DNA from 2 places in the Shewanella scandinavica genome. Region 1 is predicted to be linked to the other one. Evidence: riboswitches for the same ligand, from Rfam matches in the RefSeq annotation. Region 1 holds a riboswitch; the other holds the start of a gene.
What was found. Region 1 has a riboswitch for cyclic di-GMP ahead of gbpA (N-acetylglucosamine-binding protein GbpA). Riboswitches for the same ligand answer to the same signal wherever they lie in the genome.

Region 1 (16,468 bases):
GAACATGTTCTTCGCTTTAAGCACTAATAACGAAGAACCACCAGTGAGATAAGCCGCGGTCAAGGCAAACAATAAACTCAGGAAAGAAGCGCCTTGAATGATTTGACCTTTTTTACCCAGTAATTTACCCGTAATAGCATGCACGTTATCGCCCACGCCAGTGCGTAAGTTAATTTCGAGCATCAGTAATGAGGTATAGGCAGAAACGCCCCAAATAACAACGAGTAATACTAACGCTGGAATAATACCTAAAGCTGCAGTGGCTAAAGGTAAGGCTAACATACCTGCGCCAATGGCCGTCCCGGCAACGATGGCGATCGAGCCTAACATTTTTGAATTCACACAATAGTCCTGTTCAATGATTAATTATTATTTTATTTGAGTAAGATTTGAACCGATAAAGCCTTGCGTCTTAAATCGAAATAAGCAACACATCACTTAAAGCAGCTTCAAAAAGCATCCAATCGAATCTCATTCCTGCAGATCAATTGGCCCCAATAGCTTTTGAATATTTCAACCCAGTAGCCATTGAGGCTAACTAAATCGGTTGCATAAAAGTGACATGACTTTCAATTGTGATAATCCTAATAACAACATAGGTAAAATAGATAGTTTGGGACATTAACAGAGCCAAACCCAGTGGGCAAGCCAGTTGTGAACAAAGATAAGTCGCGCACTGTACGGTAACAACTTAATAGCGCTGTGATAAACGAAAACATACAAGCTAACAAAATAGCTACCTTTGTTGGAAATACATGGGATGCCGCATTGTGGGTGAATCGAGGTAAAACGTATATTTTGACTGTCGCGAGCGCGCTGAATATGGGCTTAAACATATTCGCTGTGTTTAAGCCCAATCACATCATGTTGAGAATCGATTAACTCAACATGTTAATTTACAGCTCAGTCCACGCCATAGTCCAAGAAGCGCCAACACCTGGCTCAAATCCTGTGGCAGAAGCCGACCACTGCATGCAATAGCCGCTATAGGGGAATGGCTTACATTGATACACTTTGCCATTTTTAGGCTGTAACACTGTGGTGCCCGCAACGTAACCTTTCACCCCTTCAGGGAAGACAAAATCCGCTTCCGGCGTTGGTGCTTGATCCTTTAAGAAGAGATCAAAGTTCTGCTGAATAACATCACCTTGTTTAGGCTCAGCTTTAACCTGCAAGTGATAATGCCCTGCTTTAGGCGCAACCACGTCTAACACTAAGCTCGCACTAGTATTATTAACGGTTTGGCTCACAAAACCCGCAGCCGTGCCATCGTGGCTAAACAAATACGCAGACACTAACATTTCAGCATTGCTGGTGACGTCAAAACGAACCTGCGCCGCGCCGTCGATAATTTGATAATCGTCGGCAAGTGAAGTGACCTCTAAGCTGTTGCCCGGTGCGGGCGCCAGATCAAATCCCACTTCGACACGCTCAATACCTGAAGTCGTCGCAGTAAAAATGTCGTTTTTGCCATACACAGGCTCAATCACACCTGATGCATTTTTTTGTCCCGCTTTTAACTGAGACTGCTGGGCATTAATCGCGCTCGCTAATAGAAAAGGCCAATTTTGTTTATCACCTTGAGTCGCATCGCTAATAGTAATCACTGTTTGCTTAGCTGGTTGCTCACCATTGGCATCGAACACTCGGGTCATCACTTTATCGCCCGCCTTGAGATCGAGTGACGGATTGATGTCGCCCACATCTAGCCATTCACCCGGTACGACGGGACCCGAATCTAAGTTCACATCGATAGCATTGTAGAAACTGTTGGTGGTATCACCCACTTCCCACACGGCTAGAATCACTTGATAACCGCTGCGACCTTCTGGCACATAACAGTCATGGGTCACTAACTTAGGCGGCTGCACCATGCCACCATCGACTACACAGAATGGCGCTAAGTCAAAGCTCGCACGGCTTAAAGCTTGGTTTTGATTCCAATCTTGGCGAGTTAAATAATAACGCCAATTACGGGTGACATGATTGGCAGTGAACTGCCAACTGAACTTATTCCAGCCCGCTTTGATATCCGTCTTTGACCAACGGCTGGGACTCTGTTCATCTAAAGGCGAGAAAGCACCATTACCCGCACTCGCCAGTTTGCCATCCGCAGGACCTGACTCAGGAAAACCCGATGGTCCTTCAACGCTTTGCGGTTCCCATTGCACCGCGCCACAGTTGGTATTATTGCCGGTTTTACAGGCATAGGAACGTGACTCTGGCGCCACAACATAACCGTGTGCCTGTGCAGAAATACTCACAAATGTATTTGCCGCCATCACTGCGGCGGCCAATAAACTCAATTTAGAAACAGGGGAAAAAACAGTAGGATTTGCCACTTTAATGCACTCCATTTGCACCCATCTTTGCCAGTATTGGCTTGGGCTTAGGTATAAAAGTGGTATTTGGGCAAACAACAGCATTAAACAGCAGTCGTTTATCTTTCACAGAAATCGAATTCTGCGGCAACTCCGCTATCTTAGTTCACTAAAAAATCCATTTACAACCTTAGACCGGAAGCTTTGCGTCCTAACTTTTCAATTAGTTTGCCAAATACGGTAGGTGTCATCGAATCACTACGAGTTAATAGTATGTAATCAAGTAGAAATGACCTGGCTAAATTAGCAACAAAAGACAACGCTGTCAAAAAATTAACCCATTTATATTCATATAATTACAGAATGTTGCGCGGTATTTTTCTGACACCTGTCAAACATCCATTCGTGTCTACTGCGATAAACTGGTGCTTGAAACCGAAGTTCACTTAGGTATAATGCCCACCTCGCTTCGGGGGAGTAGCTAACTGGATTTCGAGCCATCGTCATCCAGGGTGAACATCAACATACTTGGCCACACGCCATGGTGTTCACAGCAAATCATCGATTTGCCCAGCAAGACCTGAGCACAATGACTGCACCTAGGGGTGGACGGTTTATTGTGCTTATGTCTTAACCACCCCTAAAGGATCACACTTGGAAGCCCTACTTGCCTCAACCTTTACGGTTGCTATTGCCGAAATTGGTGATAAAACTCAATTGCTTGCACTTATTCTCGCCGCAAGATTTAAAAATAAAACCGCCATTATTTTAGGCATTTTTCTGTCAACGTTATTCAACCATTTTGCCGCCGCTTGGATTGGCCAATGGGCGATTAACTGGGTCAGCCCAGATCTTGCCCGCTATTTAGTGGCTGCGTCCTTCTTCGCGATCGCTCTTTGGGTGTTAATCCCAGATAAAGTCGATGCTGAAGAGAGCCGTTTCTACAAAATGGGTCCCTTCCTCGCCACCTTTATCCTGTTTTTCATCGCCGAGATGGGGGATAAAACCCAAATCGCAACGGTAGTGTTAGCCGCAAAATACGATTCATTAACTATGGTGGTGGCAGGTACAACCTTAGGCATGCTGCTTGCCAACGTACCCGTAGTGATCGCAGGCCACTTCAGCGCCGAAAAATTGCCTATGTTGTGGATACACCGTGGCTGCGCCGTATTGTTCGCACTCTTAGGCGTAGCAACACTACTGTTCTAGATCATTGATCATATTGAATTAAGGCAACAAAAAGGCCAGTGATAAACATCACTGGCCTTTCTACTTACGACGGTTTTATTGAGATAAACAGTGTCGACTTAGAAGCTTAACTTCTTAGAAACGCAGCTTATAGCCCTAATGCCGTTTTAATCCGTTGACCGTAATCCGCATCGGCTTGTTCGAAATGCGCCACCATACGTTGCTGCACATCTAAACTCGCTTGACTTAATGAACCTGAAATCGTTGCCACTAGGCGCGCTTTCTCCGCTTCAGAGAAGATGCGATACAAATTACCCGCTTGGGTGTAATCGTCTTGGTTATAACGAATGTAACGCGCCGCTTCACCTTCTAAACGCAATGGTGGTTCGCTAAAGTTTACTGGCTCAACCAAGGCATCAGCAGTGCTGTTCGGGCCATAGTTTGCCGAAGCGTCGCCACCCGTTTGGCTACCATGGTAAGGGCATTGTGTGCCCGCCATCGCACCTGCACGTTGATGATGATTTGCCTTAGCGGCATGCGGACAGTTCACTGGCAATTGATTGTAGTTAGCACCAATGCGGTAACGCTGGGCATCGGCATAGGCAAATAAACGCGCTTGTAACATCTTGTCGGGTGAAGCCCCGACGCCTGGGACCAAATTGCTCGGTGCCAATGCCACTTGCTCAACTTCAGCAAAATAGTTTTGTGGCAGACGATTCAGTTCTAATACACCAATCTCAAGTAATGGATAGTCGCTATGCGGCCAAACCTTAGTTAAATCAAATGGATTGATATGGTAAGTATTGGCATCTGCCTCAGGCATGATCTGCACGTTAACAGTCCAACGCGGGAAATTACCATCAGTGATCGCCACCACCATATCGCGCTGTGATGAATCGGGATCTATCCCCTTTAATTTATCAGCCTGTTCGTTGGTTAAGTTGACCACGCCTTGCTGGGACTTAAAGTGGAACTTCACCCAGAAACGCTCGCCCTTGGCATTCCACAGCGAGAAAGTGTGTGAACCATAACCGTGCATTTGACGGTAGTTGGCTGGAATACCGCGATCCGACATCAAAATGGTCACTTGATGCATAGCTTCAGGATTCAATGACCAAAAGTCCCACATAGCCTGCGGATCTTTTAAGTTTGTCTTAGGATTACGCTTTTGCGTATGGATAAAGTCTGGAAACTTAATCCCATCTCGTAAGAAAAAGGTCGGCGTGTTGTTACCCACGATATCGTGATTACCACGGGCAGTATAAAAACGTAAACCAAAGCCACGTGGATCGCGCTCTGCGTCGGCAGAACCCATTTCGCCACCGACGGTTGAGAAACGAATAAAGGTTTCGGTTTGCTTACCAACGCCATTGAAATGGTCGGCAATGGTGTAATCGCTTAAATCTTTAGTCAGGGTAAATGTGCCGTAAACGCCAGTACCTTTGGCATGCACGATACGCTCAGGGATACGCTCACGGTTGAAATGGGCTAACTTTTCAATTAAATGCCAATCCTGTAATAGCAAAGGACCACGTTCACCCGCTGACAGAGAGTTTTGATCGTCGGCCACTGGGGCGCCGTTTTGGCTCGTTAAGTACTGACTTGTTTGATGTTGTTGACTCATGCCCTGCTCCTTAGTCTTGATTGCTGGTTAACCAGGTTTCAATTAAATCGTAAATGGTGGCCATGGTTTATCTCCTTGGCTGGCGACGTGTTGTCGATGGAGCAAGAATAGAGAATCGCCAGCAAAGAATAAAACGATTAAACTAGATTCATGCAATCTACAAAAAAGATTAAAAGAAAAATAGCAAAGTCGATAAACGATTGCGCGGACTCACAGCCAATGGTCCGCTCACATCACTAAGGTGCGGCTGAAAAACCAAATGGCTGCTCGCAGGGATGAAACAGATTACTGTAAAGTTGAGTGCGGTACAAAAAAGCAGAGAAAGATAATGCGCTGCCATTAACTGGCGGGTGAGTCGGCTTCGCGGTAAAGCTTAACCAGATAATAAGTGTCTATCAGTACGATAAAAAAGTTAACTAAGGCAACAGGATAAGCCCCAATTGCCACGCCGTAGGCCACAAATAATGCCGCACCGATAAGATTCCACCAGCGCAGTTTTTTGATGTTTGACATCATCAGTGATATTGCAACGACCACAGACGCTAAATAACCAACCCATTCCCAAATTGTCGCGTTATCCATATCCAATCCTTATTCATATATTATTTAAATCAAACGATTGATACGCCATTCACACCACAGGAAATAGGCTGGGCTATTGCATTTAGCATTTAGCATTTAGCATTTAGCATTTAGCACTTAGCACTTAGCACTTAACGTTTAACGACAGCCGCCGTCATCCGTGAAATACAAGTCAGTTCACCGGCGCTGTTATGGATTAACACTTCCCATACAGAGCTGCGTTTTCCTAAATGAATAGGCTTAGCCGTGGCGGTTAATAGCCCATTACGGGAAGCCCGTAAGTGGTTAGCGTTAATTTCTTGGCCGACACAATAGTACTGCTCAAAATCCACCGCAAAGTTTGCTGCATAGCTGGCAACGGTTTCAGCAAGCGCAACATTCGCGCCGCCATGGACTATCCCCAAAGGGTTATGCACCGCAGGGCTCGCAGGCATAGTAGCCTTCATGTAATCGTCGCCAATTTCACTGATCTCAATCCCTAAGGTCTGCATCAAGGTGCCTTTGCCGCCCATACCGGCATCTAAACGCGCGCAATCCTCTAACGTGACAGCTCTAAACCAAATACTCATTGCAACTTCCTAGTCAATAAAACCAATCAGCAGTTTACTGCGAAGTAGATGAAGTTCAACTAGTTTGCGCTAAGCCAGTCCCGTCAATATTGGCAAAAATAAGACTCAAGCTAACCATTGTTTAGTAATACTCAACTGGCTAAACCAGACGAGAAACAATCCCCAAATCACCACCACACTTGGCATGATTAACGCATCAGCCCCCAGCACCACAGCCGCTTGTTGAATGCAAAACACATAGCTCATTTGCAACAAAACCGCGATAAGTGAGGCAACCAGCACTTTATAGGCAAGGGATTTTCGTAATAACAACAATAAGCAGCCTAAAACGCCCGACACCACAGCAAAGCCAAATATCGCATCAACGAAAGCCGGCGTGGTTTCATAGAGTTTGATTTGATCTGGGCTCATTTGCGCCAAGGCATCCGGCGTCATGGTCATTTGGATCACAAAGGCCATCAGCCCCATGATATTCCACAATAAACTGAGCGTTGCGACAAAGTAAAACCACAGTGGCGCTTTCGCTTTAATGGTTTTCAGCGGATTTGAGACTGTATCCATACTCACTCCTAATAAAAACTGAAAAAAACAACTAAAAAAGGGATGGCGAACCATCCCTTCGTTTCAGTCTAGCTCACAAATAACACTTGTGAGTTCACCCGTTACACAGGTTAACGGCGACGACGTTGTAAACCAAACAAGGACATCAGTACTAAACCTAAATAACCCAAAGCACCGCCATCATCTTTAGGCGTTGGCTCAGGTTTTGGTGGCACTACTGGCGCTGGGTAGCTTAAGGCAACGATCACAGGATCGTGGTCCGATGCAGAGAACGCATTTTCAGATTTAGCCAGATCACCAGAGAACTTCTTACCGTATTCAAACAGGTTAGATTCCACTGAGTTGATGTGCCAATCTTCAATATCCACTAAACGTTTGGCTAAGCTAGCATTGGCTAAAGCGTGGTCTAAGTTGCCTAGCTCGCCGTTATAGCTGTAAGAGTAAGTGCCTGCACCGTGGGCTTTCGTGTTCAAGTTGATCAGGCCATAACCTTTTTCAATCTTGCTACCTTGGCGTTCAAATACTTTGCCATCGAGCGTCGTCCACGAAGCGGTCATGATGTCGCGCTCTGACTTGCTCGCATCAAAATCGGTCAGCACACGGATAGGATCTTCCATGCCGTAGGCATTCATATCACCGATGATCAGTAAGTCGCCCTTCACGTCTTTTAGCGTTTCACCCAAGACTTTGGCGGCAGATACGCGGAAAGCATTACACTTGCCCTGTTGATCGGCAGGATCGACTGACTCTTCAAAGTTAGCCCAATCTTCTAAACAGCCTGAGCCTTTAGATTTCAGATGGTTAACGACTACGGTCAGCGACTCATCATGGATTTTAAAGGTTTGCGCTAAGCTGTGACGTTGGTAAGCATCGTTACCTGGATTTGTCTCAGTTTTGCCATCTTTAGTACGAGTCACGCTGCCAGCACTGGCATGTTGCTCAGGAGTATCGATAGCTTGAGCAGCACCAGCTAAGGTCACTTTGCCGCCGCGGTATAACATGCCCACAGTGATAGCATCTGTGCCAAAATACTTGCCGTCATACTTGTCGGCGTCGGTGATTTCAACAAAGCTATAAGCGTTTTCAGGCGTTTGCTTCTCGTTCAGTGCATCGACTAAGTTTTTAATCGCACTCTTCTCACCAAAACCGTTGTTGGCAATTTCCATCAGACCGACGATATCGGCGTTCATGGCAGTAATAGCGCTAACGATTTTAGTACGTTGTAGCACCATTTCTTCAAGCGTTAGGGCGCCACGGTTACTACCTGATGGATTGGTATCACCACCATCAACATCGTTAAAGAAGTTCAACACGTTAAAGCTAGCCACGCGCAGATCGCCCTTAGTGGCGACGCTTGGGGCATCAGTTCTGTCATCACCACGGATAAAATCACCCGCTGTAATAGTGTTAGTTGCCACTAAACGATAAGCGCCGTAGCTGTAACCAATCACACCTTGCAGGTTCGTCAGTTGGTCGCCCACACGGATGTAGCCCGTTTCCACATTGAAATCAGGGAAGTATGGAATAACACCGTCGGCAGGTTTGTAATCAGATTCGATAAAGAGCTGGTTTTCCAGGTTAGATTTAACTAACGCAGTCGCTTCAGCAGAAAGCGCGGGATAAAGCTGTGTCGACTTCATTAGCGGTTCTTTATAAGACACTAACATGTTGTTGCGACGGCCTGCGTAATCATAGCTGAAGGTACGGCTGATCTTAAGATCGCTGCCCGCATCTAAAGCCACATTCATGCCTTCATAACGCTCTAATGCTTGCGCTAAGGTTTCGCCATCGGCGACATAGAAAGGCGCGGCAACTGGGACTTCACCCTTAGCACCGACTTCAAATTTCTTATCGGCTTTAATATCGATTTGAGTTAAGCCAAAGTATTCTTTCACTTTACCTTGTACACACACTTCAACCCCAGGTTGAATTGCTTCAGGCGCCGCTTCACCTAAGAATACAAACACACCATCAGAGGTATACGGTGAGTTATCACCTTTCACTTCTTGTAGATAAAAACCTTTAAACAAGCTTTCGCCACGGGCAGTCACTACGCCACGCACTGTCACTTCAGCCTCAGACTCAAATGCACCTTCTGGTACAAATGGGCTAGACTCGCCCGCACCTTGTACTTGATAAATCGGCACTATTTTAGCGCCGCTGCAGCTAAAGAGCGGCACTTCTGGCTCAGCTGGAGCTTCTAGATAACCTAAACCTGAGAAGGTATCTTTAGGTAATTGTTCCCACTGGGCGGCATTAAATACCGTATTCGCCACTAACGCATCTAATTTACGTTTTAAGGTAACGTCTAATCCCCAACCCGCAGGAGTAGGCACATCGCCAATAATATCGACAACCGCATCATCTTTAACGAGTGCGACCGCATCACCACCATTAAAACTTAAACTGCCAGAGTAACTGTCAACACCTTGGTTAAGCGTGATCACAGCGCTAGAATTTAAAATCACTTTAGTCGTTTTAGGCGCAATGGATTGGCCATCTAATGCCACCATATCTGACGCAACAGTTGCACCATCTTTATAACGAACCAGTTTATAACCCGCGAGATCAATTGCCGTATCGCCGCCGTTATAGAGTTCAATCGCTTTATTGTTTGAGCTACCTTCAACATATTCGGTAATCATCACATCAGCGCTTGCCATCATAGGTAAAGCCGCTGCTACAGCTAAAGAAATAGCCGTTAACTTATTAACATTATCCATATCATCAACCCCATTATTATAATATTGCCGCTAACTTCTATTAACGTGCGGGCGGATTATTTCAGAGTTGAATGCGTAAAAAAAGAGGGCAAGATCGCACATTACCAATGTAACACATTGATGAGTAAATGATTATGGACACAGCACTGTTCACACAGAAGAACAAGGTAATAATTCAAAAGTATTAGCCAAATAAAAACAAACAGTAAGAGTAATACACCCAAGCTCAACCAAAGCACTGGCGAGTACAAATAATAACCAATATTTTAATGTGATATTTTAATGATTTTTATCGGTATGCAATACCTAATAAAATGTAAAGAATGCGGCGCTTTAAAAGATAGTAGATATCATTAAAACGTAATTTAGCCTTCATTATTTTGAAATAAAACCAACGCTAAAGCGAGCTAACGTTAATGATTAATACCATCCATTGTAATAGCCGATAGAGATTGATGATTGCTATATAAAATTAAACATGAGTTAAGGCTGTAAACCTTGTATAGCAAGGCAATAAATTAAGCATTAAAACTATAATGTGATTTTTACAGACAAAAAAATACCGCTCATTTAGGAGCGGTATTTCACTTACTGCGTAATAAACGCGGCAGTTAATTCATTACTTTTTAGCTGCTGGTTCAGCGGCTGGCGTTGCAGACGCTTTCTCAACTGATTTCAATTCAACTTCAAAAACCAGTGTGGAATTGGGTGGAATAGTACCAGTGTCACGCTCGCCGTAGGCTAAGTTTGCAGGAATAACAAACTTGTACTTAGCGCCAACAGGCATTAATTGAACGCCTTCGGTCCAACCTGGGATCACGCGATTCAGTGGGAACTTAGCCGTTTGACCACGTTTGTATGAACTGTCGAACTCAGTACCGTCGATTAACGTACCTACATAATCCACTTCTACAGTGTCTTCAGCAGCAGGTTTTTCGCCAGTACCAGGTGTTAATACTTCGTATTGTAAGCCTGATTCAGTGGTCACTACGCCAGTCTTAGCTTTGTTTTCTTCAAGGAATTTTTTACCATCTTCGATATTCTTAGCAGAAATCGCAGTGGCTTGTTCCTGACGTTTATCGTTTAACTTTTTATCTAGACCTTGAAGAATGGTTTGCATTTCTTCTTCGGTTAATTTTAATTGGTCATTCAGACCATTAGTGAAACCAGTGACAATCAGAGTGCGATCAACTGGCAGGCCTAATTCTTCTTGCTCTTTGATATGGCCAGACATGTAACGACCGATTGAAGCGCCTACACTGTAAGCTTCTTTTTGAGCTTCTGTCGTTAATTCAACACTTGTACTCGCAGCAGCTGCTTTTTCTTCTTGATTACAAGCAGATAGGCCAATAACAGCCAATGCAACTAACGATAATTTATAAATCGATTTCATTAAAGCTTCCTCAGCATCCTCAAGCGGTTACAATAACCTAAGCGAGACAACTTTATACTAGTTATCTCGGTTATACCAACTAGATTCTTTATGGGTTAACAGTGATTAATGTCACTTGATCAAGTCTAAAGACAGCAACTTAGGGAGCAAGTTCATGAAGAAAAATCTACTGCTGGTAATTTGCACAATTTTTCTGACAGCTTGCCATCCTAAAGCGGAAGACATTAGCGTTCTCACCACGGAAGCTAGCTATAGCGCGAGTCTGTCGAGCAATGGACAATTCGCCTTAGTCGCCACCCAAAGTAGTGGAGTCCAATGCTGGGATCTCAGCACCCATACACTTAAATACCAATGGATACATGGCGATATCAATACTGGCGTCACAGGTACGGCGATTTCGCCCAACGGACTATTTGCTGCGTCGTTAAGCCGAGATTCAGTTGCCATGTGGAGAATAGCCGACGGAAAATCCCTAGGATGGTGGTCTTTGCCTTCATCCGGTGAAAGCGTGGCGGTAGCCGATAATGGCGCACTACTCATTGGTTTAAATGATGGTTCAGTTATGTCGCTCAATGCTGCCCAAAGTGCCTTAATCAAATTTCTGGGACATAAAGATCGCGTCAATAGCGTTTCACTCTCCGCGGATGGCCGTTTAGCATTAACGGGTTCGAATGATATGCAGGCGATTCTTTGGCAGGCGCAAACGGGTCAGCCGCTTCATACCTGGACCTTAGGCAGCCGTATCACTAAAGTGGCGCTTAACGACAGTGGCACACTAAGTTTTACCAATGGCAGCACAAATGAAGCCAAAATCTGGGATAACACTAGCGGTAAGCTGTTAAATCAGTTAGATATTACACGTCGGCAGATGAACTTTTCTGCTGTGAGGTTTATCAAACAAGACAGCCAGATATTAACGGGAACGCCGGCGCGGGAAGTCATATTGTGGCAACGTGACTCGGGTAAGGAAATCGAAAAATGGCAGGTTGCACTCACTAAAAACAGCCAAAATCGAGGAGCCGTTGTATACTCTGTGGCAATTCGAGATACCAATAAAGTCGTTAGTATCAGTAGCCAAGGCTTAGTTGAGACTTGGCAGCAATAGAGGTTAGTCATGCAAGGCGTACAAGCACAGATTGAAGATCTAGAAACCAAATTGGCTTTTCAAGAGCTCACAGTCGAAGAGTTAAACCAAGAAGTGATCAAATTGAATCGACTTGTGGCTCACCAGCAGCACCAAATTCACATGTTAATTGGTAAGTTGCAAGACATGGAACCGAGTAATATGGCGACTCAGGCAGAAGAAACGCCGCCGCCACATTACTAAATACTGACGCTTTAAAATAAGACTTTGATTCAAAGACGGTTACCGCAAAATATCCAGGGAATGCGATGTTTAAACATTTGATGCCAAAACAAACCCCGCCTTTATTACCCATAGCGTTAGTGGGTGAAGCTATTCTAGGGCAGACTGCAATTGCAGTGCATCATTTCGATGCCGAGCTCGCGCACCTTGCAGAGCAAATGTCTGCCAGCATGGAAGCCGCCAATGGCGTTGGCATCGCGGCGCCACAGGTTCACAGTCCCTTAGCCTTATTTATTATGGCTTCTCGCCCTAATGAACGTTATCCCGACGCACCCAATATGGCGCCTGTGGTCGTGGTTAATCCACAAATCATTCATGCATCGAGTGACTTAGTCGACGGCGAAGAAGGTTGCCTGTCCATTCCCGGCCAACGATTTAACATACAAAGACATCAAGCCATTGAAGTGCGCTACCAGAATTTACAAGGCGAGTGGCAACAGGCCGAATTAACAGGCTTTATTGCGCGGATTTTTCAACACGAATTTGATCACCTTCAAGGGATCACCTTACTCGAGCGCTCACGTATGCCTGAACAGGCTCAGTCGATTTCAGCCAAGTCCATCGAACAAGGTGAAGCGCAATAATGAAACTGTCTTTGGTTACACCTTTATCTCGCGCTTTTATTGCCCCCGCTTTGGTAATGGGGTTGGTGTTAAGTTTATCGGGCTGCGCCTACAACAGTATTTTTATTAATTACCCTTCACAGATTGAACCGCTCAAACAAGAGTTGAATAGTGCAACACCCTTGGCCGATATCGACAAACTTGCCAGTAATATCAATGGCAACGATGGCCTACTCTATGCTCAAGAAGCGGGCCGTATTGCTCAAGTCGCCGGCGATTTTGCGGCCAGTAAAAAGTACTACCAACAAGCGGTCGATGCTTACACCGCCTTTGATGATAAGGCCAAAGTCAGCGTCAGTGATATTAGTGCCACAGCCAGCAGCTTAGTGTTAAACGACAATGCGATTCCGTACCGAGGGCCTGGGTATGAACGCATCATGCTGCACCAATACCAAGCGCTAAACTATTTGTTTAGTGGCGATTACCAAGGCGCTTTAGTCGAAGTTCGTCGCAGTAACGAGTTACAAAGCAGCGAGCAAGAGCGCTATCAAAAATCGCAAAAGTCGGTGCAAGCCATGGCAAACGGGACTATCGATGCCGAGGTCAACAAGCTAGGCCAAGCCGCAGGCACTGTGACGAGTTCTTTCTTAAACGCTTACAGCTATTACACCACTGGCGTATTACATGAAGTGCTGGGTGAGCCGAACGATGCCTATATCGATTATCGTAAAGCGGCACAAATCACCCCAGACAACACCTATTTACAGCAAGATCTGGTGCGTCTCGCCAAGCAACTCGGCATGCCGCAATATGATGAGTTTAAACGTCGTTGGGGCGATGCTAAATTACCTAATCCCAAAGATGGCCAAGTGATTTTGATAGTCGAGCGCGGTTTTGTACCGGAAAAACAGGCGCTTACCGTGCCTTTTACTATCCATGGCAATTGGCAAACTGTATCGCTAGCCACTTACATGCCAAACAATACTTTTGTGCCAGAGACGCAAGTGCAAGGTTTAGGTACAGTGCTGAAAACTGAACCTATTGCCAATATCGATGCCTTAGCCATCACAGCACTCAAGGAAGATCTGCCCGCAACCTTGGTTCGCCAAGTCGCAAGGGTCTATGCCAAATCTGAGATGGCCTATCAGGTTGGAAAGAGTGGCAGCCCCGGAAACAATGCCGCCGATATTGGCAGCATAGCGATGCAGATTTTTAACGTAGTAACAGAGCAAGCGGATCGCCGTAGTTGGCTGACGCTGCCTAAACAAGCACAGATCGGGCGGCGTTATTTGAGTGCAGGTGAATACACTTTGCAGTTAGATAAAGCGCCACCGGCAAAAATTGACGTTGCAGCAGGCAAAACCACCTTAGTCTGGGCAATTGATACTGGTAATTACACCCGAATTTATTCAATAATCATTTAGCCTAGCGGTTGTGGTATTTGAATAAGACGTGTGTCATTAAGTTTATACAATCACAAAATGGAACTGACTATGAAACAATTTAAACTGATTTTTGTGCTGGCTGCCGTTATGGGTCTGGCTGCATGTCAATCTAAAGTCGAATATGGCGATGCCACCGAAGTTGAAACCGTCAATGAGAATTTTGGCTCAACGGATCTACAAGCTATTGCAGCCAAGATGGTGGATAGCATGATGACTTTCCCTCCTATCGTGGCCATGACAGCCAATAGCCGTCCGATTTTATTTGTCGACAGCATCAAGAACAAAACCTCAGAGCACATTGATACTGAGTCTGTTACTGACTCTATCAGCAACAAACTATTGCGCTCAGGCAAGTTCCGTTTTATCGACATGACTAAAGTAGATTCAGTCCGTAAGCAATTGGATTACCAAAACAACACTGGCATGGTTGATCCATCAACCGCCATCAAGTTTGGTCGTCAAATCGGCGCGCAATACATGTTATACGGCAATTTATCTAGCATAGTTAAGCAAGACGGTAGCACTAAAGACGTGTACTACAAGATGACAATGCGTTTAATGGATTTAGAAACAGGCCTGATTGAATGGTCTGATGAAAAAGAAATCCGTAAGATGAAGTCTAAGTCTTTCTTAGGCATGTAATTGTCTATTGGCGCTCACTGTCGCCAAACATAGATCCCAAGAGGCCAGCTTAAACGCTGGCTTTTTTTTACATTTTTAACATTGGTTATCCAAGGTAAATAAGGTAGTGTACTCGGCCAAAATACACTGCAATGATGCTGCTTCAAATCGGCGCTGGCGCGAGGGATCATTTGCCACTCAGGCAACCCCAAACTCCCGATATTGAAAGCAAATATCCAAGCAGAAAACAAAACAAATTGTTGAAGGATTCAGTTGTGAACTTGTTTAAAGCCAGTTTTGTTGCCCTTGCCTGCGGCGCATTGATGTCGTGTGCCACCCAAAGCACTCTTAATACGGGTCCACGTGACGCCAGTGCTTACATTAGCCAGTATCAGGCCGCGCTGCGCTCACAGATCATTTCCGATGTTCGCTATGAACTGGATTTTCAGCTCACAGGGGAAGCCGAGTTTTCCGCCACCTCTAAAGTGACCTTTCAATTAAGTGAAATACCAAAACAACTGAGCTTAGATTTAAACAAGGCACAGATAAAACGCTTTATCATCAACGGTACCGCCGTATATCCAAACTATAATGGCGCTTACATTAGCTTAAATACGCGTCTGCTGACCTCGGGTGAAAACACGGTTGAAGTGCAGTTTACTCGCCCTCACAGCACCAATGGCGAAGGTTTGCATCGTTTTAAAGATCCGGTCGATGGCAAGGTCTACCTCTATTCGCATTTTGAACCCGCCGCCGCGCAGCAGATGTTTGCGGTGTTTGACCAACCGGATATCAAAGCCAACTATCAGATTACGGTAACAGCGCCCAAAGATTGGCAAGTGATTAGCACTATGCGTGAAAGCCAAATCACTCCAGCGGGCGCATACAATCGTTGGACCTTCCCTGATACGCCAAAACTCAGTCCGTATAACTTTTCTATGCATGCGGGCCCTTACCACATGTGGCAGGACAACTCGGGCCGCTATCCGATGCGCCTGTTCGCCCGTGAATCTGTGGCGAATCAAGTCACACCGCAGGATTGGTTTAACTATACCAAACAAGGGTTAACCTTCTTCGATAACTACTTTGGCATTCCATATCCCTTTAAGAAATATGATCAAATTCTGGTGCCTGATTTCCTCTATGGCGCCATGGAAAACGCGGGGGCTGTGACCTTTGCCGAAGATCATTTCCTCTATAAAGCAGCCATGACGGCAGATCAAAAACAAAGCCTAGCCGGCGTTATCATGCATGAAATGGCGCATCAATGGTTTGGCGATCTCGTGACCATGAAATGGTGGAATGGCCTGTGGCTCAATGAAAGCTTTGCCTCCTTTATGGGCACGCTTGCGACTCAGGAGGCGACCGAATTCACCAATGCTTGGCGCACTTTTTACGCTAAAGGCAAACAAAGAGCCTATGAGCAGGACAGCTTAGTCACCACGCATCCGATTGAAGTGCCAGTGGCAACAACCCAAAACGCCTTCGACAATATCGATGCGATCACTTATC
Region 2 (16,468 bases), on a different contig from region 1:
CCAATGCAGAGGATGTGGCCATCTTCAGTGCATTAATTGAAGCTATCCGTCAGGCTCCTTTAGATGAAACACCCGGAAAACTCGAGCAAAGGGTGAAGAAAGCCAAGATTATCCCCAATTTTAATAAGTACAGTTTCCGTGGCCAACTGATGGTGTTAGCTGAGCTTGGCATCATGCCAAATTCCTATGTTGAGCCGCTTTATGAAGCGTTTACGCCATTTGAGGAGATCTGCAATATCAAATACCCGGGCAGTATTCGCTCTGACATCATCTTACCGCTTGCGGGCTGGCGCGGCGAAAATCCCATTGATGAGCAAAGGCTTAAACAGTTATTTGGTGGTTTTTTGGAATAAGTGATCGGCCTCAGTTCCGTGGGTTAAGTATTGTGCAAATGAGGTAGGGGATAACTTGCCGATTGAGTCCGTCACAGAGTTCGGACTGAGATAAGCCATCTTTAGAGCGAGTCACTCTTATAGCCTATGGCTTGTAGCTCATTAATTCGGCTCAATAAAAAAGCGTCCCTTGGGACGCTTTTTTGCTTTAATAACGAGACTGGATAGGCGAGGTGCATTGCCTATGTTAGTTGTTTATTTCAGCTTTTTCGCTTTGCTAGGTGCTTGACCCACCTTCATTTTTACGCGGCGGCCTTGCATGTTTTTCTCAGCAGTAACTTGAGCGCCAACATTGTCGGTTCTTTGTTGCTTCTTGGCAAAGCTACGGCGGGTTTGCAATTGCTTTAATAGCAATTCGCGGCTGCCCACTTCATAACCTGGCACAGTGACACGGCGAATTTGTTGACCGATCAGTTTTTCGATATCGGCTAAGGTACGTTCTTCTTCGCGGCTCACAAATGAAATGGCTACGCCAGTTTTACCCGCACGGCCTGTACGACCGATACGGTGGACATAGTCTTCGGCGAGGAAAGGTAAGTCATAGTTGACTACGTATTCAAGGCTTGGAATATCCAGACCACGGGCGGCAACTTCGGTGGCAACCAGTACGCGGACATCACCTGCAACAAACTCACGCAGGGCGCGGCGACGACTGCCTTGGCCTTTATCACCGTGGACTACTTCAGATGGGATGCCATCTAAATTTAATTCTTTGACTAGCGTATCGGCGGCTTCACGGGTCGCAGTAAATACCAAGACCTGTTGCCAGTTTTTCTTGCCGATAAGCTCAGAAAGCAGTTCGCGTTTACGGCGTTGTTCAACCGGATAAACCACTTGGCTAACCGTATCGGCCGTCGTGTTTTGCTTATCAACGCTGATCACTTGCGGTTTAACCATCATATCGTTGGCGAGTTTTTTCACCGCACTTGAGAAAGTGGCCGAGAACAACAGGTTTTGACGCTTCTTATTTACCGCTTGAAGGAGCTTTTGGATATCGGCGCTAAAGCCCATGTCTAACATACGGTCGGCTTCGTCTAGGACTAAAAAGTCGACGTTCGACAGGCTTAAGTTACAGGCGGTAAGGTGCTCAAGTAAGCGACCTGGGGTGGCAACAATCACATCGGCGCCGCGTTTCAGCTTTTGCGCTTGTGTTTCTATCTTTACGCCACCATAAATGGTTAACACGCTGAAGTTTAAGTACTTGCAGTAAGCCGTAACGTTGTCAGCCACTTGAGCCGCAAGCTCACGGGTCGGCGTAAGGATTAATACGCGGGCATTCGACTTTAACGTTTCGCTTGGATTTTCAACCATCTTTTGCAGGATCGGCAGCGCGAAAGCGGCGGTTTTACCCGTACCGGTTTGGGCACTGGCTAAGACATCTTGGCCGCGGCGGATAGCAGGTATCGCTTGCTGCTGAATAGGCGTCATTTGTTGATAACCGCAATCTGAGATAGCGCGCAAAATCTCGGGGGAAAAACTAAAAGATTCAAATCTCATTTTGGATTCCTATCGTTCACTTATTCAAACATTCAAGCACCGCGAGCCTCTATTATTTACTCGACTAAGGAGAGAGGCGTGCCGACTGGCTCATTCTTCCACACAGATTTTATAAGAAAAATGGCGGGCGCGGAGTATAGCAAAAATTTCGGTTAAAACCTGAACTTTTTAGTGTTTTGGCATTTTATCTGCATCATTTTATCGCCAAGAGATAAAAGCCTTAGCGACGGCTCAGGCGGGATAGGGCCAATTCTGCAAGCACTGGGTTGGATCAGTACTGGATTGAGTATGCTCTTAGTAGAGTATGATTTAAGGTTGAGTGACGGCTGGCGGAAAGAACGGGCTAAAATAACGCGATAGAAAAATGCCGCAGTTTTGGCTGCGGCATTTTATATCTTGCTTATGACTAACCGAAGGTGCGTCTCAAGCCGAGGGCTTTCTCGGCATTATGCTTAAGCAGATGGGCTGCATCACCAATCAGATGGGTCGCGGCCAAGTTCTCCGCGCTTGAATGGGTGATGGAGTGTATGTTGCTGGCAATCTCATTAACAACTTGACGCTGTTGATCCGCTGCGACCGCATTTTGCTGGGCAAAGGTGTGGATATCACTCACTTCTTGGTAAATGGTATTCACATTGTCGGCGGATAGTTGGATGTCGCTAGCGCAGCGCTCCGCGTGTTGGCGGCTTTGTTCCATTTCTTTGGCCCATGCGTTGAGCATAGTGAACATCTTATCGACACTTTTTGAAATACTGTTGGTCGACAGTTGGGTTCGGCTCGACAGCGCGCGCACTTCATCGGCGACCACGGCAAACCCACGGCCTTGTTCACCCGCACGGGCAGCTTCAATGGCCGCATTGAGGGCGAGAAGATTGGTTTGCTCGGCGATGGAGTCAATTTCGCCCATCGCATTAGCAACTTGCTCGGCTTCTTTATTCAATTGATGGGCATTGTTAGCGGCATCGGCAACAGACTTGGCCAGTTGTTCCACTTTTTGAGTATTGGCCTTCATATTGGCGCTGCTTTTAAGGCAGAGATCGTAGGCGGTATTGATGCTGGTGGACGTGAGATGGGTATTCTGCGCCACTTCTGTGATGGTTGAACTCATTTCTTCCATCGCGCCAGAGAGCTGTTCTAACTGACTTTTCTCTTGATCTAGGCTGACATAGGTTTGCTCGGTCGCGACCACTAATTGATCGGCAATCGCGTGCAATTGATTGGCTTGATCTTGTGTGCGCCCCAGTACGCCATTCATTTTGGCTTGCAGCATGATGAGCTGGAAATCGAGGATAGAAGACGTATCGGCACCCGAGTAGATGTAACGACTGATAGAGTCGTATTTGGTTTGCATTTCAATCAGTTTAGCGGGAATGCGAAAGGCCTCATCGTAGAATATAGCCAAGTTTAAACTCATCAAAACCGCCCCCGCGATAATCACGCCCCAGCCCCAAAAGTAGCCTGCGATCAGTAAGCCTGTTGAGGCGACAACCGCCGAGAGGATACGTTTTTGCATTAAGCTTAAGGGCTTAGAAATGGATTTATCCAGTTTAAGTCTTTGGTATATCTCATTTGCTTTGCTGACGTAGGCGGCCTGAGGCTGAATACGTACCGATTGATAACCGACAATGGTGCCGTTTTCAAACAATGGCGAGACAAAGGCATCGACCCAATAGAAGCCACCATTTTTGCAGCGGTTTTTCACTATGCCGCGCCAAGATTGGCCCGACTTAAGCTTTTCCCACATTTCTTTAAAGGCGGCGCTCGGCATATCGGGATGACGAACCATATTGTGGGCACTGCCGACTAACTCTTGGGCGCTATAGCCTGAGACTTCGGCAAAACGGGCATTAACGTAAGTGATAACACCGCGAGTGTCGGTGGTGGAAATGAGTTCGTCCTGTGGTGTTAAGCGAATTTCTTGATCTGATCTCTGTGCATTCAGTGTTCTGTTGGCAGATGCGTTACTCTGGCTCATTTAGTGTGTCCATTCAGGGCCGATATGGTTTATTGGGGTTCAGTGTCGCGGTGTTAGGCGCTAATTTTCTTGCGCTTACTCTCATTGGGGTAAGCTTGTTATGTGATAAGACTATCATTTTTGTATGGGTATAGGAGAGCGCTTTTTGATGGCTCACCTATGAAAATCAATCGTTCGTTGTATTTATAAGCTATTGCAAAATATAAAAATTTTAAGTAGTGCGAATACAGAATTAAACGAGCGTTTATCCTGCTGAAACGTAAATTTCAGTATTTTGTATAGGGTTATTTTTCCTCAGATATTGAGTGGATATTAGACGCTCATGTTATCGACTAAATCTGCTCGGCGATATTGGACTAATGTCGTTGATTCGGTTGCCATATCGCGGCATTCATTCGGGCGCTTTATTCGTCTTAGTCTATTCTTTAATGGGCAACAAACTATGACTTGCTGAGTGTGTGATTTATCTGGTTTTGCCTCAGTTTTGTCATCTCATTCTCACCCTTTAGTTCATTAGCTTAGGTTCATAAGTTCAGCTTCATTAGCTCCTAGCGGGAATGCAACATAAGAGGATTTTCCCATGGCGATATCACTTAGACGTGGCGTAGCTAAATTGGCTACCACGTCCTTGGGGACAGCAGCGGCACTGCCCCATTGGCGACGTTTGATTTTTGAACGTCTATTTGGCTTTCTTGCGCTTCTCTGCGTGCCCGTATATATCACCAGCGTGTATTTATGTGTCATCGCCGATCTTTGGTCTATGGTGGTATTCGATACGCTGGCTTATCTTTTTTTACTATTTTTGCTGTATTTTCCTAAGCTTGCTGATAGCACGCGTTTTGGCTGTGGCTGCTTCTTGGGGTTTGCTATTGGCGTTGGTTTTTTGATTGCGATTGGTCCATCGGGTGCGGGGTTCTTCTGGTTATATATCTTTGCGCCATTAGTTGGCATTTTCTTAGGAAGTCGCGCGAGCTTATATGCCCAATATTTAAATGGGCTGAGTCTGGTACTGATTGGGCTTGCCTATCACTTTGGCTGGTTAAACTGGCCTGATATTCACGGTTACAGTTTGGGTATTTGGGCCGTTGTCGTGGTCAATTTTATTGTAACCAATGCCATGTTGACCCTAACCATCACTTACTTATTAGGTAAGTTGGCGGATTCACTCGATTCAACCTTAGCCTCACGCCAAGCGACTGTATTAGGGTTAGCCAAACTTGCCGAATACAGAGACAACGAAACGGGCGCGCACTTACTACGTATGCGGCAGTATTCAAAAATGCTCGCGGCGCAGCGACTGCAGGCCGACAATCCACCGGCTGAATTGAACGATGATTTTATTCAAGATATTAGTCTATCGGCCATTTTGCACGACATAGGTAAAGTTGGTATTGCCGATGCGATTCTGCTCAAACCGGGTAAATTAACCCCGCAGGAGTTTGAGCAGATCAAAGCCCACCCTGTGATTGGTGGCCAAGTGTTACGCAGTTTGTTGGAATATGCGCCCCAATGTACTTTTATTCAGATGGGCCAAGATATTGCTTCGGGTCACCATGAAAAGTGGGATGGTAGTGGTTACCCCTTAGGGTTGAAAGGTGAGGATATTCCGCTTTCGGCGCGCATCGTTGCCTTGGTGGATGTCTATGATGCGCTGACTTCGCCGCGATGTTATAAGCGACCCTTTAGCCACCAAGAAGCTATCGATTTAATGATTGAAGGCAAAGGTAAGCATTTCGATCCTGAATTAGTTGATTGTTTTATGGCAATTCATCAGGAGTTTGAAGTGTTATCTAAGGCATCGCTGGATGATGCTTATCAGCCTATGGCGCAGCCCACTATGGTTTAGCGACTCGTGTTTTTAATCATGTTTGAAATAGAAATCGTGTTTTGAAACCATGTCCTGAAAGCATACTATTGAAATAGGACTAGGCTTGAAAGTACAGAAGCAGTGCTAAAAAAACGCCCAAGGCTTATAGCCTTGGGCGTTTTATTTTGTAGCATATAACGGATTTAGAAGATGATTTAAATGACGACTTAAATCGCTACTTATCCGCAGGAGTGCTAAATCGCTCTAAATCGCTTTAGTTACTTGCGTTAACCACGCGAGTTCATCACCGGACATCAGCGGCGAAAGTGTATTAAACACTTGCTGATGGTAAGCATTGAACCAGTCGATTTCCCCTTGCGTTAGCAAGCTCTTATCGATTAGGCGGGCATCCATAGGGATCATAGTCAGTGCATCGAACTCATACATCTCACGCTCAGCGCCTTTCAGTGCTTCACAGTGTTGCACTACGACTAAGTTTTCTAAGCGAATGCCAAAACTCTCAGCGCGGTAGTAACCCGGCTCGTTGGAAAGCACCATACCGGGCATCAGTGCGATACCGTTGACATTTTTACCTATGCGCTGCGGACCTTCGTGCACACTTAAAAAGTGACCCACGCCATGGCCAGTGCCGTGGTCGTAATCAAAGCCATGTTGCCATAAATACTGGCGGGCGAATGCATCGAGTTGCTGGCCTGAAGTGCCTTTAGGGAAGCGAGCTTGGTCTAGCGCGATATGGCCTTTTAGCACTAGCGTGACCATTTTTTTATGTTCATCAGTGACTTTGCCAATCGCAATAGTACGGGTCACATCTGTGGTGCCATCGATATATTGCGCGCCAGAATCCACTAAGTAGATGCTGTCCATCGTCATCATCGCTGGTGTGCCATTGTTGTGATTGTAATGGCACATGGCGGCATTGGGGCCGGCTGCAGAAATGGTGTCGAAACTTGGCTCGCGATAGCGCTCATCTTGCAGGCGGAAGCTCTCTAATTTATCGGCAAGTGTGGCTTCATCGTGCATACGCTTGGCGGCGACTTCGGCATCTAACCATGCAAGGAAGCGGCTCACAGCAACGCCATCACGAATGTGACAAGCGCGCATTCCGGCAAGTTCTGAGGGATTTTTCTGCGCTTTAGGCAAAGAAACGGGATCAATGCCAGCAATCAATTTAGCACCCGCTTCACGGGCGAGGTTTTGTGCCCAAGCGTTAGCTGAGTTTGGATCGGCAAGCAGTTTAACGCCTGATAAACTCGCCAGCGTATCGGCGAGGGACGCTTCACTTTTAAAGCTAACGCCTGCACCGACATGCTCCTCAATGCCGTCAGGGAGTTTGCTTAAATCGGTAAACAGCTGCATATCGCCATTAGCATGAAGCAGGGCACTGCCGAGCACGACAGGCAGACGCGGAATATCGTTACCGCGAATGTTTAATAGCCAGCAGAAAGAATCTAACGCGGCAATCAAAGCAACGTCCCCACCGGCTTTTTTCATTAAGGCGCCAATTTCAGTACGTTTTTGCAGACTGGTTTTACCGGCACTCTCGTTACTGAATAACGTGATTGGCGCACTTGATGGTGCGGGGCGATCCTGCCAATGCAAATCGATAGGATTTTGCTCAACCGCCACTAATTCAATTTGGGCTTTGCTTAAGGTTGCTTTGGCATTTTCATACCAAGCTAAAGTATGTAAGCGTGCATCGAAGCCAACGCGAGATCCCGCTGGCAGCGTGTCACATAACCATTCAATTTGTGGTGTATCGGTCAGGCTTTCATAGCTGAAAAGTGCGGCATCCACTTGCAGACGAACTTGAACCGTATAACGGCCGTCGGTAAAGATAGCGGCTTTATCTTTCAATACGATAGCCATACCTGCCGAGCCAGTGAAGTTGGTTGCCCAGTACAAACGTTCGTTATGTTCTGGCACATATTCGCCCAGATACTCGTCGGCGCGGGGAATGATAAAAGCATCGAGATTGGCGGAAGATAATTCGCTGCGAATGGCACCGAGGCGGCTGGCGATAGAATGTGACATATGGGCTCCAAGTGAGACTGGCACGCTGTGCGAGTCGGTAGGCAAAGCTTGCCTAAGGATAAGTAGGTCTATGTTGATTTGAGTTCTAACCAGCTCGGATTATCGCAAGCCTAACGCGCGAGATGCAAGCGGAGCGAATAAAGGATTTTGTATACAATCGTGAATTTGTGCTGACGGTGATGAGCAAGCTAAGTGTTTTACCCTTAATTTATTTGTGTGATTCTTAGCATAAAACCTGAGTAAAACAAAATGTCAGTCATATTTTTTGTAGACTTGTTCCTTACAAATTAGCGACTTAAGTTTTATTCAATCGCTAACATTTGGACCCTATGCTAACATTTGCCATCTCCGCTCGGGGTCAGAGTGGGGCGCATGTATCAGTGGAGTAAGCGATGCAAATACTAACAATAGATGTGGGCGGTACGACAGCCCTGTTCGAACTTCAGCTCGCGGGACATACAGAACAATATAAAATCCCCACAGGCGAAGGTTTTAAAATTGAAGAGTTAAATAATCAAATCGCTGCACTTGAACGCGATTACGATTTACAGCATTACCAATTAGCGATTGGCGTACCAGGACTCGTACAAAATAATCGTTTGGTTGCCTGTAAATCGTTACCCGGACTCAATGGTTTGAGTTTTGACACAGTGAAAACTCAAGGCGAGCTTAAGTTTATTTGCAACGATATGGATGCGGGTATGCAAGCCACGTGCGATGCCAAATATGCCTGTGAGTTGTTGGTCATGTGCGGCACTGGGATAGGGATGTCGATTGCGTTTAATGGGCAAGCTTTTACTGGAGCGACAGGGGTGGCAGGGGAGTTGGGCCATTGCCGCGTGATGACAGAATCAGGCGAATTTAGTTTAGAACAACTCGCCAGTGGCGATTCTGTACGCAGCCGTAACATCACCACTCAGGATGATTTATACCGTGCGGGCAGTTACCTTGGTATGGGGCTGGCGTGGACAGTAAATTTATTTAATCCCAATCGGATTTGGCTCGCGGGTAACATGATGAACAGTGCTCCTTACTACAAAGGCTGCCTCGAAAGCTTAAAGCAAATGGCATTGAGCGCGCCCTTAGCTGAGATGAAAATCAACCGCGTCGATGATATGGAAACCTTAGTGTGCCGAGGTTTATCTGTGATGCTCGCAAGGGATTATCCTCGCGCATAAAGATCATAGATGTTGTTCGCTTCTGGTTTTGAACTATTAGATTACAGTGGCTTAGTCCTAGCAATTTAAGCAGTATTAGCAGCATAAATAGTGAAATTGATAACAGGACAGGTGATGCCTTTGGCTTATCGTGTCCTGTTTTTTATGGCTAAAATAGTCAGCAAATCATTAATTATCAAAGTAAATATTAGAAATAGTTGAACTGTATTTAATTGCTTTCTTATCAGACCACTACCTTAGTTGATAATATTTTGTTGCATTTTTATTGCGCTTACGTCTATGCTGATTATCGCGATGACAACGTTGTCATTGCGTGTAAAAGGCAAACCAGTTGAAAAACTGGGACGCAAAGCCTCCGGTCTAAGGGTTCGTCTGTACCTATGATAGCGGGGATACCACAGGTTTTTCTTCGTGCAATTGTCTGTCGTGTTGCATGGTCTTAAGAGAGTGTTGTTTCCTGTCTACGCTTTGTTTGCCTTATTGATTCATATAAAAATTCAATAGGGATATCTCATGTTCAAGACTCAAATTTCAACATCAGCCTTGCTGGTGGCATCGGCGCTGGCATCTACCGTGAGTGTCAGTGCATTTGCCGCAGCGCCCGGCAAACCGACTATAGGTTGGGGCGAAACCAAGTTCGCTATTATCGAAGTTAATCAAGCCGCTACGGCTTACAATCAGTTGGTGACCATTAAAGATGCTGCCGACGTGTCCGTCAGCTGGAACCTTTGGAGTGGTGATGTGGGCAATAAAGCCCAAGTGCTGCTCAACGGTAATGTCGCTTGGGAGGGCCCCTCTGGCGCTTCGGGCACCGCTAACTTTAAGGTGAACAAAGGCGGCCGTTATCAGATGCAAGTGCAACTGTGTAACAGCGATGGTTGTACGGCGAGCGATGCCAAAGAAATCCTCGTGGCCGATACCGATGGCAGCCATTTAGTGCCACTCAATGCTCCGCTTAAAGAAAACAATCGTCCATACGATAACAGGTCGGGCAAAGTGGTCGGCAGTTACTTTGTAGAATGGGGTGTGTACGGCCGTAAGTTCCCAGTCGATAAGATCCCAGCACAAAATTTAACTCATATTTTATATGGCTTTACCCCTATTTGTGGTGGTGATGGCATTAACGATAGCTTGAAAGAAATCGACGGCAGTTTCCAAGCGTTGCAACGTGCCTGTAGTGGCCGTGAAGATTTTAAAGTCGCTATCCATGATCCTTGGGCGGCGGTCCAAATGCCACAGGCGGGCGTGAGTGACTACTCCGATCCCTACAAAGGTAACTTCGGTCAATTGATGGCGCTTAAGCAAGCCCATCCTGATCTAAAGATTTTACCTTCGGTTGGTGGCTGGACGTTATCTGATCCCTTCTTCTACTTTGGCGATAAAACTAAGCGCGATACCTTTGTCGCATCGGTGAAGGAATTCCTGCAAACGTGGAAGTTCTTTGATGGTGTCGACATTGATTGGGAATATCCAGGTGGTGGCGGTGCGAATCCAAACTTAGGTAATGCCAATGACGGTGAAACCTATGTGACCCTGATGCGTGAACTGCGCGCCATGCTCGACGAGTTAAGTGCTGAGACGGGTCGTACCTATGAACTGACTTCCGCAATTGGTATCGATGCTCAAAAAATGGCAAAGGTCGATTATCAGGCCGCTCAGCAGTACATGGATTACATCTTCTTGATGAGTTACGACTTCAATGGCGGTTGGACGAACACTGAACTCGGTCATCAAACCAATCTTTATGAGGCGAGTTGGGATCCTGATACCCGCTACACCACAGACAAGGGTATTAAAGCTCTGTTAACTCAAGGTGTTACCCCAGGAAAAATTGTGGTTGGTGCCGCTATGTACGGCCGCGGCTGGACAGGCGTGAATGGCTACACGGGCAATAACCCATTCACAGGGACAGCGACGGGCAAAGTGAAAGGCACATGGGAAGATGGCGTGGTGGATTATCGCCAGATAGTGAACGAGTACATGGGGAGCGGTTGGACTTACAGCTATGACGAAACGGCCGAGGCGCCATCATTGTTCAAGGCATCTACGGGAGATTTAATCACTTTCGATGATGCGCGTTCCGTTAAAGCCAAGGGCCAATATGTGCTTGCCAATCAGCTAGGTGGTTTATTTGCATGGGAAATTGATGCCGATAACGGCGATATTCTAAATGCGATGCACGAAGGTTTAGGTCATGGCGAAGGAACTACGCCACCGGTGAATAAAGCGCCGATTGCCAATGCAGGTGCGGATGTGAATGTCACAGGTCCCGCCGATGTGGTGCTCAATGGTGGCGGATCGCGCGATCCTGAAAATGAGGCGCTGACGTATCTTTGGACTCAAGTGTCTGGCCCAACGATTGCCATCGCAAACGCCGATATGGCGAATGCGGCGATTCAATTGGCTGCAACGCAAACTGATGTTGCCTATAGTTTTAGCCTCAAAGTGACTGATCCAGAAGGGCTATCTGCCACAGATTCAGTGACAGTGACCAATAAGGTGGATACTCCGAACCAAGCTCCCGTGGTGAGTGTAGCTGCCACTGCCACAGTGGAAGCGGGTAAAACTGTTAGCATAGTGGCGAGTGCCTCTGATGCCGACGGTGATGCCTTAACTTATGCTTGGACTGTGCCCGCTGGCGTGTCGGCAACCGGACAAAATAGTGCCACCTTAGTGGTCACTGGGCCTAATGTCATCGAAGCGACCAGCTATGGTTTGAGCGTGCTGGTTTCCGATGGTGCCTTAGATGCGAGCGCATCGACGAATCTGACCGTGACGCCAAAAGTAATCGGTGGTGGTTGTGATGCTACCGATCCTAATGCCGGTAACTATCCTGCTTGGCAAGCCAGTGTGGTGTACAACACGGGCGATACTGTGAGTCACAGTCAGTTGGTATGGAAAGCCAAGTACTGGACGCAGGGCAATACGCCATCTCGCACCGCTGATCAATGGCAGCTACTCAGCCAAGTTGATCTCGGTTGGGATGCGGGTGTGGTGTACAACGGCGGTCAAACTACCAGCTATAACGGTCGTTTATGGAAGGCGAGTTACTGGACTAAAGGTGATGTACCTGGCGTTGCGGCGGTGTGGGTTGATATTGGCGCTGCAAGCTGTCCTTAATCATCCAACATACTAATATTATTTGAGTTATAGAGACAAAAGCCCTGCGATAATGCAGGGCTTTTTATTATGCGATTAGGCTCATTGCAGACAGATTTAATCAATCTTAAGCAGTTCTACATCAAAAATGAGCACTGAACCACCGCCAATCTTGCCCGTGCTGCTGTTGCCGTAGGCGAGTTCACTCGGGATAAAGAAACGCACTTTATCGCCAACGACCATAAGTTGTACGCCCTCGGTCCAACCTTTAATCACCCGATTAAGCGGAAATGCGATAGGCTCGCCGCGATCAACCGAACTATCAAACACAGTACCGTCGATCAAAGTGCCATGGTAATGCACTGTCACTGTATCGCTGGCTTTAGGATGAACTGTGCCATCGCCTTGAGTTAACACTTGATATTGCAAACCCGAAGCTGTGGTGATAACACCTTCTTTAGTTTTGTTTTGCGTTAAAAATTCATTGCCTAAACGGATATTCTCTTGGGCGGCTTTTTGGCCGTTCATCGAGGTAAAGAAGTAAAAAATCACCCCAGCAATCACAGCAACGGCAAGTAACATTTTCATATAAAGAGCACCTTAGTTAATTTTCGCCATATTATCAGTTTTTTAGCTTGAGATGCTATTGGCACTCGCACCTGCATTGAGGGGGATATCTGTTGCTACCACTTCAAGGCGTTAAAAATCCCCTCAAGACTTTATCCCGCTTTAGAGATCGCTTAATCTGTTGGCTTAATACTCAATAAAAATTCAATAAAAACAGATAAAAACTAGAATTTAGATAATAAACAAGGAAAGTCTATGTTAAACAAAGCGGCAAAACCTTTGGTCAAACTCGTCGACCGATATCTACCCGATCCCTATATTTTCGTCCTTTTACTCACCTTAGTGGTGTTAATTGCAGCTGTGGTCGCAGAACACAAAACTCCGCTGGAAGTCATCAATTATTGGGGCGATGGCTTTTGGACCTTGCTGAGTTTTTCGATGCAGATGCTGTTAGTGCTGGTGGCGGGATTCATGCTGGCAAGCTCGCCGCCGATTAAAAAGCTGCTCGATGCGATTGCAGGATTCGCTAAATCGGCACCGCAAGCCATTATTTTAGTGACCTTGGTCTCACTGGCCGCCAGTTGGATTAACTGGGGATTCGGGCTAGTGGTGGGCGCGTTATTTGCCAAAGCCTTAGCGCGTAAAGTGAAAGTGGATTATCGGCTGCTGGTCGCCAGCGCCTATTCTGGCTTTGTGGTTTGGCATGGTGGGCTTGCGGGTTCTATCCCATTAACCATAGCAACGGCGGGGCATTTCTCTGAAGCACAAATTGGCATTATCCCCACCAGTGAAACCATTTTCGCGAGCTTTAACTTACTGTTAGTGGCGATTCTTTTTGTGGTCATGCCATTAGTGAATCGCTTTATGCTGCCTGAAGACAAGGACAGCATTTATGTCGACCCAAGTGCCCTTGACGACAAAGGCAGCGACCCCGCAGCTTCGGCGCTGGAGTTTACCCCTGCCAATGTGAGCGAGTGTCAGCTTGAAAGCCGACCTGCGGATAAGCTTGAAAATAGCCGCTTACTCGGCTGGAGCGTCGGTGGCGCTGGGCTTGTGTACTTAGGCTATTACTTTTGGGTACAGGGCGGCAGCTTAAACCTTAACTTAGTGAACTTCTTATTCTTGTTTCTCGCCATCCTCTTACATCAAACGCCACGCAGTTTATTAACCAGCTTGAATGAGGCCATTAAGGGCGGCGCAGGGATTGTGATCCAATTCCCTTTCTATGCGGGCATTATGGCGGTGATGGTGCAGTCGGGTTTAGCCCAAAGTATTTCGGAAGGTTTTGTGGCCATAGCCAGTGCCGAGAGCCTGCCATTTTGGAGCTTTATCAGTGCAGGAATTGTGAATATTTTTGTGCCATCGGGAGGGGGGCAATGGGCCGTGCAGGCGCCGATTATGTTACCCGCTGCCGAAGCCTTGGGCGCCGATGTTGCTCGGGTAGCTATGGCCGTAGCTTGGGGTGATGCCTGGACTAACCTTATTCAACCTTTCTGGGCACTGCCCGTGCTGGCAATTGCGGGCTTAAAAGCGCGGGATATTATGGGATTTTGTTTAATGCAGTTGATGATCACAGGCGTGATTATCAGTATCGCGTTGAGCTGGTTTTAAAGATAATAAACAGTGCAAAACTAAACAGGGTAATTCTATGATTACCCTGTTTTTTAGTTAAGGTTTCAATGATATTAATCGCTTGAACCATTTACTTTTTTTGTTGCTTCATCAGCAGTGATTTGACCAAATAGAGCTGACATCATATAGCTAATACGATTCGCAGCATTACCAAACTTACTCGGGTTCGCAGTATAGGGTACTTGAAACTTAACACTGCCAACTCTTTGGCCATTCTGAAATGCGTTAATTTCAGCGCTTTTTAAATATAATGCCAAGTCCCAAGTCCAATTGCCTTCATATTCTAATGTGAGTTTATTTAAATCATGTTTAGAATCATCAGGCTGCACTGTGTAGGTGTAATTATTTGCTTTTAGCCATGTCTCCATTGTTTCTTGGAAGCCGTCACGTGTTTCTTTATCTTTAATAATGACTATTTCTACATTGTTAGTATTTGTTTCTATTGGTTTTGCTGTATAGCGAGGTGCGGCACAACCCGATAGTATTGCAACACCCAAAACTGCAACTAAAAATTTTTTCATAATTTAACCTTTTGTTTTTGTATTAAAATAAGTTAAAGCGTTTTAGTGACAAACTTTAGATTTTCATAGAATCCATAGCTTGCTAGATAAACATATCTACGGCGCCGGTTTTTATGCCATAACCCAGCACGGCTAAGTTAGCGACAACGGTTAGCCAGAAGACGTTTCTAAATGAGGCTTTAACTGACTTGTGCCTTAACACGTTTTGGGCAAACAGGGCGCCGGGCCAACCACCCACGAGGGCGAGCAGATGCAAAGTGCTTTCTTTCGTGCGCCATTTACCGCGTTTTGCGGCGGATTTATCGATAGCGTAGGCGATAAAGGTTAGCAGGCTCAGTGTGAGGTACATGCCCGCAATGCCGTAGGGCAGCATATGTTGCTGCGCTGCGCCGATTAAACCAGCAAGAAAAATCACCACCAATAACAGCGGCATAAGGCTTGAGCCTGAAGTGGCTGCATTGGATTTTTGAGTACGGCTACTTTGGGCTCGATTGTTTGTTTGGGCACGATTGTTTGAAGTGCGACTGTTCTGAGCACGACTGCTTTGTGGTCGATTCTTTTGAGCACGATTAGTTTGAGGTGAAGCGCTGTTGCCCGTTTTGGCTGGTTTTGAATTCGTCATTATCTGGTATCAATCTCGTGTCAGTGTTTTTAAGCTTGCTAGCGTTCTTGTGATGCAGCGTATTTTTTAAACGCGAGGTGGCGCCAAAGTTTTTCCAATGGCCCTTGCTTGAAATAGCGTAAGTACAGGCTGGCTAACAGTAATTGCACTACTGAATAAACCAGTGCCATGGCCATGTATCCCCATCTGTCTAGACTCAATAGCAATTCTGGAGCTAAGTGCCTAAACACTAACACGCCAACGATGGATTGCAGAATATAGAGACTAAAAGCAAGCTTGCCAACATTTTGCAATGGAGTCAGTCTATTAGGATTGTTCTGGCAAATTTTAACCATAATATGAATGTAAATCAGCGCCATTGGAATAGCGCTTAGCATGATCAACACATCTGAAAACGTCACTAGAATAGGATTATTGCTAAAGTCTAAACCGATATCGAGTAGCGATACCGTCACACTGGCGAGCACTAATTTCAGCAGTTGTGGCTTGCTAAACCCCCGCTCAAAAGTTCCCTGTTGATACAAGGCCATGCCGAGCAACATTAAGCCCGCCGTAAACCACATTATGGTAAAAGGGATCACCAACGCCATATAACCCACTTGTATCAAATGCAGGAACAATTGGTCGGCATAGCTTGAGGTCCATGCTCCGTATTGCTCTGCAAATAGACTCGATTCTCGAGTGAAAGGTTCATCGCTGCCCGTAAAGCTAATCAGCGTGATGATCACTAAGGCGCTTAAAATAAAAATATTCGCTTTGCGCTTAAGGGCTTCAATACTTAAATCTTTGTAACACAAAGCTAAAAATCCGCTTATCCCATAGGTTAATAAAATATCACCTGGCCAGATAATGATGCCGTGGAGTAAGCCAAACACCATTAGCCATTTCAAACGTGAGCGCAGTAAAGGATAAGCTTCTAGACCTTTGGCGCTAAATCGCTGATATTGAATAAAAAGCCCGACGCCAAACAAGATGGAAAACAGACTGATAAAGCGCGCCTCGATGAAAAAGTTACTGAACACTTTGATTATGTGATCCGACATCGGCGGCGTTTCGTGGGGCGCATAGCCAAAAAAAGTAATGCCCATAAAATAGATATTCATAAAAAATATCCCCAACACGGCTA

Region 2: linked by a shared signal. The riboswitch ahead of Q4Q50_RS09765 (glycosyl hydrolase family 18 protein) and the one ahead of gbpA (N-acetylglucosamine-binding protein GbpA) in region 1 are both predicted to bind cyclic di-GMP.

The regions. Positions count from the first base shown of each region.
Region 1 covers NZ_JAUOES010000015.1:5,596-22,063, forward strand. The annotation lists gene Q4Q50_RS13730 (aromatic amino acid transport family protein) at 1-330, opposite strand, end outside; gene gbpA (N-acetylglucosamine-binding protein GbpA) at 897-2,342, opposite strand; cyclic di-GMP riboswitch class I at 2,465-2,564, opposite strand; gene Q4Q50_RS13740 (TMEM165/GDT1 family protein) at 2,976-3,530, shown strand; gene katB (catalase KatB) at 3,658-5,133, opposite strand; gene Q4Q50_RS13750 (YgjV family protein) at 5,473-5,715, opposite strand; gene Q4Q50_RS13755 (PaaI family thioesterase) at 5,847-6,284, opposite strand; gene Q4Q50_RS13760 (hypothetical protein) at 6,390-6,845, opposite strand; gene exeM (extracellular exonuclease ExeM) at 6,956-9,568, opposite strand; gene fkpA (FKBP-type peptidyl-prolyl cis-trans isomerase) at 10,188-10,961, opposite strand; gene Q4Q50_RS13775 (WD40 repeat domain-containing protein) at 11,116-12,066, shown strand; gene Q4Q50_RS13780 (SlyX family protein) at 12,076-12,288, shown strand; gene def (peptide deformylase) at 12,354-12,911, shown strand; gene Q4Q50_RS13790 (COG3014 family protein) at 12,911-14,314, shown strand; gene lpoB (penicillin-binding protein activator LpoB) at 14,384-14,977, shown strand; gene pepN (aminopeptidase N) at 15,232-16,468, shown strand, end outside.
Region 2 covers NZ_JAUOES010000009.1:29,667-46,134, reverse strand. The annotation lists gene Q4Q50_RS09795 (hypothetical protein) at 1-353, shown strand, start outside; gene Q4Q50_RS09790 (DEAD/DEAH box helicase) at 588-1,889, opposite strand; gene Q4Q50_RS09785 (methyl-accepting chemotaxis protein) at 2,296-3,864, opposite strand; gene Q4Q50_RS09780 (HD-GYP domain-containing protein) at 4,445-5,710, shown strand; gene Q4Q50_RS09775 (aminopeptidase P family protein) at 5,936-7,723, opposite strand; gene Q4Q50_RS09770 (ROK family protein) at 8,116-8,901, shown strand; cyclic di-GMP riboswitch class I at 9,213-9,301, shown strand; gene Q4Q50_RS09765 (glycosyl hydrolase family 18 protein) at 9,415-12,021, shown strand; gene bamJ (BamJ family beta-barrel-assembly machinery protein) at 12,118-12,588, opposite strand; gene Q4Q50_RS09755 (short-chain fatty acid transporter) at 12,823-14,178, shown strand; gene Q4Q50_RS09750 (Sbal_3080 family lipoprotein) at 14,253-14,720, opposite strand; gene Q4Q50_RS09745 (DUF1294 domain-containing protein) at 14,803-15,342, opposite strand; gene Q4Q50_RS09740 (DUF418 domain-containing protein) at 15,381-16,468, opposite strand, start outside.